Regions from separate parts of the Bacillus sp. z26 genome, predicted to be linked through region 3. Evidence: predicted binding sites of a transcription regulator. Region 3 holds the regulator's gene; each other region holds the start of a gene.
What was found. The regulator LexA, encoded in region 3, represses DNA repair genes until DNA is damaged. The targets are predictions, from matches to a motif close to CGAACATATGTTCG.

Region 1 (2,202 bases), on a different contig from region 3:
TTATGCTTTGTGGTTTGTCAATTTTTTATCCCCGATGCTTAAAATAATGGCCTATTCCAAGTTTGTTGATTTTTGAAGGAAGGGGAGAAGGTGGGGTTGTACCTTATCATATTTACGAATCAGTAAAATTGGAATATTCTATACATAAGTGAATGTACAAAAAGGGAGTGGGAAGAAAATTAGATGATCTTATCCATTAATCTGGCTATTCGTTTTTTAATTGAACTGGCTATTCTTATATCTGTCGGTTATTGGGGATTCACAATTGACGAACATTGGCTAATGAAAGGTCTCGCCGGCATTGGAACTCCATTTTTGCTTGCTGTTTTGTGGGGATTATTTGTTGCTCCTAAAGCGAATTTTTCAATTTCTTCCCCGGGGAAAATAGGGATAGAAGTAGTTATCTTTTTGTTCGGTGTAGGGGCTGTATATTCCCGCTTTGGTAAAATAGCTGCTGCTGTATTTGCTATCATGATGCTGCTCAATTCTTTCTATGTTCATTTCAATGCTAATTCTTCACAAAAGAATCATCTATAGCAATCTAAAACAGTTTACCGAGAAAAGATCCTGATGGGATTCGAACGGAAAGCTGTTTTTTTCTTTTTTCGGTTGATGTGTGTAGTTTTCTCTTAATTCATTTGCAGAATCTAAGTATTTGCACTCTTACGCAGCTCTATACATAAATTGTAAATAATTTTCCGTTGAACACGAACGTATATTCGCGTATCATTAAGGATATAATAAACACGAACATACATTCTTATTTGGGGAAGGTTTTAATATGATTGATTACAGTACTTTGCCGCACCATTATGTCATGTGTGTGGATATGAAAAGTTTTTTTGCCAGTTGTTCAGCAGTGATGATGGGGTTGGATCCACTTGAATGTTATTTGGCTGTGGTCAGTGACACGGAACGGAGCGGCAGTGTCGTGCTGGCTTCATCGCCCAAAATGAAGAAAGAGTTTGGCATTAAGACGGGGTCGAGGTTATTTGAGATTCCGGATGATCCGCGCATTATAAAGGTTAATCCCAAAATGGCTACGTATTTGCGTATCTCTACTGAAATCAGCCGTTTATTTAATCGGTATGTACCTAAAAGTGCCATTCATACGTACAGTGTCGATGAAAGCTTCTTAAAAGTGGACGGTACCACCCGCCTATGGGGTGATATTGTTGAAATAGCTGAAAAAATTAAGGATGAAATCGATCGGGAGTTTCAGCTCCCCTGCGCGATTGGTATTGGCCCGAATATGCTGCTTGCCAAGCTGTGTCTTGATTTGGAAGCCAAGAAAAAGGGAATCGCCCAGTGGACCTATGAGGATGTACCTGAAAAATTATGGCCTTTATCCCCTTTGAGCGAAATGTGGGGAATTGGCAAGCCATTGGAAAAAAAGTTGAACGGAATGGGGATTTTTTCGATTGGTCAATTGGCGCGCTATGACTTGGCGGCACTTGAAAAAAAGTTTGGTGTGATGGGCAACCAATTGTATCATCATGCCTGGGGTGTTGATTTATCTGATATTGGAGCGCCCATTATGGAAGGGCAAATCAGCTTTGGAAAAGGGCAGGTTTTACTTCGGGATTATAAAAAGCCTGAGGAAATAAAACACGTCATTTTGGAAATGTGTGAGGAAGTAGCCAGAAGAACACGTGCAAGCAGGATGGCTGGACGAACGGTCAGTTTAGGGATTTATTACAGTCAGGATGAATTTGGAGGAGGATTTCATCGTTCTATTACAAGAGAAACACCGACCAATATTACGATGGATATTTATGAAATGTGCTTAACATTGTTTGAACGATTTTACACTGGTAAGACTGTCAGAAAGATTTCTATTACACTTTCGAATGTTATTCCGGACCAGGAGATGCAAATCAGTCTATTTGATCAGGATGGCTGGCGCAGGCGAGAACTTGGCTTTGTGATGGATCGAATGCGCAAAAAATATGGATCCAATGCGATTTTGCGCGCCGTATCGTATACAGAGGCGGGCACGGCTAAGCATCGAAGTACATTGGTTGGAGGACATAGAGCATAACAGTCAAGTGAATGGAGGGTGCCTGGAAATGATTCGAGATCGCGGGAAAATAAAATGGACATCCATGATGCTGCCGGAGCATGTGACGATGCTCAGGGAATGGGCGCATGAGGATAGCTATGAAACAAGAAATGAGCTGGACGAACAGCAAATGGAAGCAA
Region 2 (2,202 bases), on a different contig from region 3:
GATGGCAGTCGGAAACCGTGATTAACAAGCACCTCTTTACGGGCGCGGTCTCCATTATACATTCCGCGAACCTGCGGGATTGTAACATGGGACTCATCAATCACCATTAAGAAATCCTTAGGGAAATAGTCGATAAGGGTGTAGGGGGTAGAACCCGGCGGCCTCAATGTCAGATGACGGGAGTAGTTCTCAATCCCTGAACAAAAGCCCATTTCTCTCATCATTTCAAGATCATAGCGCGTTCTTTGTTCTAAGCGCTGTGCTTCGAGAAGTTTGCCTTCACCTCTTAAAAAAGTAAGCTGCTCTTCCAATTCTTTCTCGATATTTTGAATGGCGATTTTCATTTTTTCTTCTCTTGTAACAAAGTGGGATGCCGGGAAGATAGCTACATGGTCTCTTTCTCCAATAATTTCACCAGTCAATGCATCGACTTCTCTGATCCGGTCCACTTCATCGCCAAAAAATTCAACGCGTACACAGTGTTCATCTTTTGAAACAGGGAAAATCTCTACTACATCTCCTCTTACCCGAAATGCCCCGCGTTGAAAGTTAATATCATTTCGTTCATATTGTATATCAACCAGTTTACGCAACAGCTGGTTCCGTTCCAGTTCCATGCCTTTTCGAATGGATAAAACCATTTCCCCATATTCTTCTGGAGAACCCAAGCCGTAAATACAGGAGACACTGGCAATAATAATGACATCCTTCCGTTCAAATAATGCGGATGTCGCAGAGTGCCGCAGTTTATCGATTTCATCATTAATGCTGGCGTCCTTCTCTATAAAGGTATCAGTCTGAGGGACATACGCTTCAGGTTGATAATAATCATAGTAACTGACAAAGTACTCCACGGCATTATTCGGGAAGAATTCTTTGAATTCACTGTACAGCTGTCCGGCAAGCGTCTTATTATGAGCAATGATAAGAGTGGGCTTATTAATCTCTTTAATCACGTTCGAAATCGTGAACGTTTTTCCTGTTCCTGTAGCGCCAAGCAGCGTTTGATGCTTAACGCCATTATTAATTCCATTCACCAGCTCTTTAATTGCGGCTGGCTGGTCTCCTTGAGGAGTATACTTGGAAACCAATTCGAATTGTTTACTCACACAAAAGCCCCCTTCATCATTTCTATCTCAATTCTCGTTTTATTTGATAACAATATTTTACCACAACCACCTATAATCAAACCAACAAAAAGCGAACAAATATTCCCCTTTTTTATCCTCATGTAGTATCATTTATGCCCATCCTACAAAAAAATAAAAGAGTCTCCCTTAATAATACGGAAGACTCTGTCTCTCATTTATGCACTTTTAGGTGTTCTTTTTATCATACGCTGGGAATACCAATACCCAGCCGTTAATGAAAATGCATCAATTATAATCAGAGGCCATGATGATGTATAGCCTTTATACGCTGAAGCAGCAATCAGAGCAACTGTTAAACACAAACCGACTATACAGCTATAGGTCACTCTTGAAAAAAGAACAACTAATAATCCTGGAGCTAAAAGAGCTATTAAAATCTTCATCTATGGTCTCACCTACTTCCTCTGGAATAACACTTTCTATTTCCGATTATTCTATCCAGCTACAAATATATTACATTTCTTTTGATTAATCCAGTAAGAAACCCAGGTTTTTCTATCTAGCCCGGATTGCCACCTGTATAACCGAAGATGCATAGGGACTTAGTAACAAAAGTTGAAATTTATACCAAAATTAGGTTTCGATAACCAGATCTAAAGGAATCTATATAGAAGTAGTTACCAATTAAATAGGAGGGGAAATATGAAAATTAAAAAATGGTTATCCTTCTCTACCGCTGCTTTAGTAGGGATTGCTTTAACAGCATGCTCGGATACCGAAGAAACCTCTACCGATAAGAAAGAATCCAACAAAAAGGTAGTCGAAATTACATATGCCAGAGGAGCCGATACAACCGGCAGTACCGAAAAACTAATCGAGGCGTTCCAGAAAAAGCATCCCAACATCAAAGTAAACTACCAAGAAATGCCAAACAGTTCAACCCAACAGCATGACCAATATGTAACCACGTTTAGTAGTAAAAGCACTGAAATTGATGTATTTGATGCAGATGTCGTTTGGCCGGCAGAATTCGCCCAGGCTAACTACGCTATGGAATTAGACCGTTTTATTGACCAAGATAAAATTAATCTTGATGATTATTTCGCTGGTA
Region 3 (2,202 bases):
CTTTTATCTGTACTTACTCTGCAATAGATTCCAACCTTCATCTTCTCTCACCATTCTTTTTTTACATATAGATAAGGCCGGGATCCTATATCCCGACCTACTGATTATATAGTTATTTATCAGAATCTGCTAAATGCAGCATTTCTGTATTGTCAGTATTTTTCTTAACAGGAATCACAATCGTTTGCCCTTCTTTTAATTGATTAATCTGCAAATCATTATGTTCCTGAACCCAGGAAACAAATTCAGTCTGCGTCATCTCACTGCCATCAAATCTGTCAGCCATATCCCAAACTGTATCTCCTTTTTTAACAGTAATCTGTTGAAAATCGTCCTTTGGTGTTTCAATATTTGTCACCAGTAAACTAGATATTAATAAGAAAACTCCGATAATAAATATAATTGTATAAGAATAAGAAGTCCATAATTTTTTCATGAATAAACCCCTCCATAGAATATATGTTCGCTTGTCATAATGTAAGTATAAACCGAACACATGTTTTGTGTCAACACAAAAAACGAACTTATGTTTGTACTGTTAAACAAGAAATGATATACTAAAAACAACAAAGCATAAAGAGGTGCGGGAGATGACTACTAAATTATCCAAACGACAGCAGGATATTTTGCTATATATAAAAGAAGAAGTTAAAAAGAAGGGCTATCCACCTTCCGTTCGAGAGATTGGCGAAGCAGTTGGACTGGCTTCCAGTTCCACGGTTCATGGTCATTTAGCACGCTTGGAAAGCAAAGGTCTCATCAGACGAGATCCTACTAAGCCGCGTGCTATTGAAATACTGGATATGGATCCGCATGACCATATTCCAAAAACAAATTCCGTTAATGTACCATTAATCGGGAAAGTAACTGCCGGGCAGCCTATTACAGCTATTGAAAATATTGAGGAATACTTCCCTCTTCCTGAACATATGGCTCCTGCAGATGAAAATGTATTTATGCTTGAAATTATGGGAGACAGTATGATTGAAGCTGGTATCCTTGACGGGGACTATGTAATTGTTCGCCAGCAGCATACTGCAAACAACGGCGAAATTGTTGTTGCTATGACGGAAGATGATGAAGCAACAGTGAAACGTTTCTTTAAAGAAGATAGCCATTTCCGTCTTCAACCGGAAAACTCTATGCTCGAACCTATCATTCTACAAAATGTCAGTATTTTAGGTAAAGTTATCGGGTTGTACAGAAACATTCAGTAAGAACCATAGAACCGGCAAATGCCGGTTCTACTTTTAATCTATTCTCTCTATTAATCTATGTTTAATAAGTTTCATCTATTCTTGTTATTGATAAATATCTTTTTCACAACCTCTAGTTTACATAATATAATTATGGTATACAAAAAACTTGCAACGGTTAATTGCAAGTTCAACTCTCCTATATATCCCGCCCTTTATAATAGTACCTGGATTGTTTACTTTCTTCATAACAGGATTGGCAAATAGCAAATCGATAATTCCAGCTTAACGGCTTATGGCATAATCGACACTTTGTTTGATATTTTTTAACCCCTTTTCTTAACTTATTATGTGCATCTGAACTGATTTCTTCTCTTACTCGCTCCCAATAGACCGTTTCACTTCTTCTATCTAATTTATACAAAAACAATAAATGCAATCCTACTGATTTATAAGACAATTCAAGTTCATCCAAGGAATCTTTCTTTATTAAAGGCTCTCTCAATTCTCTTCGATCCACAATGGCTTTCATATTATACAGCCATTGATTAACCAGGCTCTCCTCATTCGCTGAAAAAGGTAAATGAAGAAAACCGTATAAATCAGTTATGGACATTCGTCCTTCTATTTGTTCATGGCGAATTAAATGATATAATGCTTTTTCCTGAGTAAGCGGTGCTTTTGTTGTGCCAGCAGGATTTTTAAACTCATCCCATAATTCAAAGAATTGTTCAAAGTTGGAATGATATCGTTTAAACCGCTCAAATACCCCTTGTGTAGGTGCTATTGTAAATGTACTGATGGGTCGATCCTCACCATTTAACAACCTCTTCATTAAACCAATTTGATCAGTAAACGCCACTCTTCCTTCATTATATATACCTTTACGGCCGGCACGGCCGGCTAACTGCTTTACTTCCTGAGAGGTCAATAAACGTCTTCTCGTGCCATCAAATTTATCATTTTCTAAAAAAACGACCCGCCTAATCGGTAGATTAAGCCCCAT
Region 4 (2,202 bases), on a different contig from region 3:
GACTTCCCCATGGCTTTCGAATTCCTATTTTATCGAGGGTATAGAGACTTATTATCGTTCTTTATTCATATGAATTTCCTTAAAAAGAAATTGCACATGAAAAGTAGCACGAAGCAATGACAAATTTTTAAAAGCCATTACAAACATACCTTCACAGAACGATTCACTCTACACCTCCTTTAACGAGTTAATTTAATTAAAATTAAAAACGTCCAGACAATTATTAACAGCTGCTGTTTTACTCTTCATAGATGTCTTGCCATTCTACGAAGGTTCCTTCTGGTCCACACGGTTTAAACGCATCTCGACTTGTTTACCTATAAGCCATAACAGGACAATGACGATACCAACAATAATACTTTTAACCGGTTCGCGAATTAAAGACATAATGTCATGGCCAATATAACTAATAGTAAAGATCATAACCAATTTTCCCGCAAAGACTGCAAGCATATATTGTTTTGGACTAATGTCAGATAATCCACAAACTATATTTACAATCGCGGAAGGAGTAAATGGGAAACAAAGCATGATAAATAGCGGGCCAAATCCATGATGATTGATCCAACGCATTGCCTTTTGCACAGCTGCATGTTTATGTACAAAGGATAGGGCTTTTTTCTTTCCATATTTTCTGGACAAATAAAACACAACCATCGCGCCAGCCACAGCCCCTGTCCAGGATAAAAGAAATCCAAGCCACAAACCAAATGCATTGGCATTAGCCGTCACAAAAACAAACAAAGGCAAAAACGGAAGAAACGCTTCAAAAAAAGGGAGCAGCAATCCCGGTATGGGACCCAAGTTTCTATAATCACTTATTAATTTGGCTAAGTGCTCCATAGTTAGCCAATCTGTTAACCAATTAAAATCCATAGTCTCTCCTCACAAACAAATGACAAATTCTGTTCATACTCTATAGATATCCCCAATTATTATGGATTAAAACAATCATTATATTTATTATATCAGATTGCTTTAAAGAGAGAATTAGTTAGAAAATAAACTTGTCAAAAATGTGAAAAGCGATTATTCTATACAAGAACATACGTTCGTTTTTTACAGACATTGAAAGGACGCGATATACATGACCCGCATCCCTACAGAAGAACGCAATATAATGGAAAAAGCGATTTATCTACCAATGGTTCTCACTGTACTGTCACGAGACCTCCAAGTAGTAAAAGTATCGCCCTTCAAATTAAAACAACCTTACTTATTACTGATTGATGAAACGATGAAACAGATCCAAGCGGAATTAAAACAAGTAAGCCACTATATGAGGCAGCATCAACTCAAAGTGGAAGAAACAAAAAGAGACGAATCATTCACATCTTTTTTATTTCTTTATAAAGGCTATGAGGAATATCATAATTATTTCAATCCCCGTATCCGCAATAAAGTACAGGAATTACTGGAATATTATTTTTTAAAACAGTGGACGGATGAACTGAAAAAATAAGCGGCGTTGTTAAAGGAATTTATTAACGTTCTCAATCTCTATATGGAGACTGGTTTAAACTATTTGTTTGAAAATCAGATTTCCGATCATTCACTTGGATGGCATTATATAAATAATTTGTCTTTCGCTCTGCCTCTGCAAGTTTCTGAAGGAGCTTCGACTTTAGCAATGCTGTTCTGAGCATTTGGTTTTCAATGATACTATAAGATACCGGTATTACAATAGATTGTTGATTGTGGAAATTGATTTGTGTTTTAGTCGCGCTAATCTTAACTCTGGATACGATGTGCTCATAAGAAAGCCAGATGCACGATTCTTTCGCAGGAGATGTAGTAGGAAAAAAGAATAAGCGATTTCCCGGCTCTATTGAAATGGGAACTTTATGTGAAATACCAAGAAGTGTTTTCGTTGACTGGCATCTCCCAGGATAGTTTGCACCAAAGTAATCACAACTGGATTTAACTACTTCAGATGGTCTAAAAGGTACTAAAATTTCTTCATCAAATTCAATGATTTTAGAATATGTTTTTGATCCATATTCAACTGGAACGATAGCAAATGTAAATGGACTGATTTCGTAATCCTCTCTCCTGCTTATCACATTTGTTTCCATGGCTTCCTCCTTGTATGAGCCTACATTTAAACTACCATTTCAATATAACATAATATTTCAAAATAATTGGTTTATTCACCAAAATTTCAAATTTAACCCAAAACTCTTGTGATTTCTGAGGTTTTTA

Region 1: a site for LexA is predicted at 709-722, ahead of AC4G3K_RS01850 (Y-family DNA polymerase). Genes of this name have one in related genera too.
Region 2: a site for LexA is predicted at 1,202-1,215, ahead of uvrB (excinuclease ABC subunit UvrB). Genes of this name have one in related genera too.
Region 4: a site for LexA is predicted at 1,042-1,055, ahead of AC4G3K_RS09255 (YhjD family protein). Genes of this name have one in related genera too.

What each region holds. Positions count from the first base shown of each region.
Region 1 is NZ_JBZFQM010000001.1:386,097-388,298, reverse strand. It holds gene AC4G3K_RS01855 (YrdB family protein) at 184-537, shown strand; gene AC4G3K_RS01850 (Y-family DNA polymerase) at 782-2,041, shown strand; gene AC4G3K_RS01845 (YolD-like family protein) at 2,070-2,202, shown strand, end outside.
Region 2 is NZ_JBZFQM010000003.1:242,928-245,129, forward strand. It holds gene uvrB (excinuclease ABC subunit UvrB) at 1-1,109, opposite strand, end outside; gene AC4G3K_RS11545 (CsbA family protein) at 1,307-1,534, opposite strand; gene AC4G3K_RS11550 (ABC transporter substrate-binding protein) at 1,794-2,202, shown strand, end outside.
Region 3 is NZ_JBZFQM010000004.1:213,476-215,677, forward strand. It holds gene AC4G3K_RS14175 (YneB family resolvase-like protein) at 1-41, opposite strand, end outside; gene yneA (cell division suppressor protein YneA) at 113-436, opposite strand; gene lexA (transcriptional repressor LexA) at 591-1,217, shown strand; gene AC4G3K_RS14190 (helicase-related protein) at 1,396-2,202, opposite strand, start outside.
Region 4 is NZ_JBZFQM010000002.1:835,939-838,140, forward strand. It holds gene AC4G3K_RS09250 (TVP38/TMEM64 family protein) at 265-876, opposite strand; gene AC4G3K_RS09255 (YhjD family protein) at 1,088-1,462, shown strand; gene AC4G3K_RS09260 (competence protein ComK) at 1,494-2,075, opposite strand.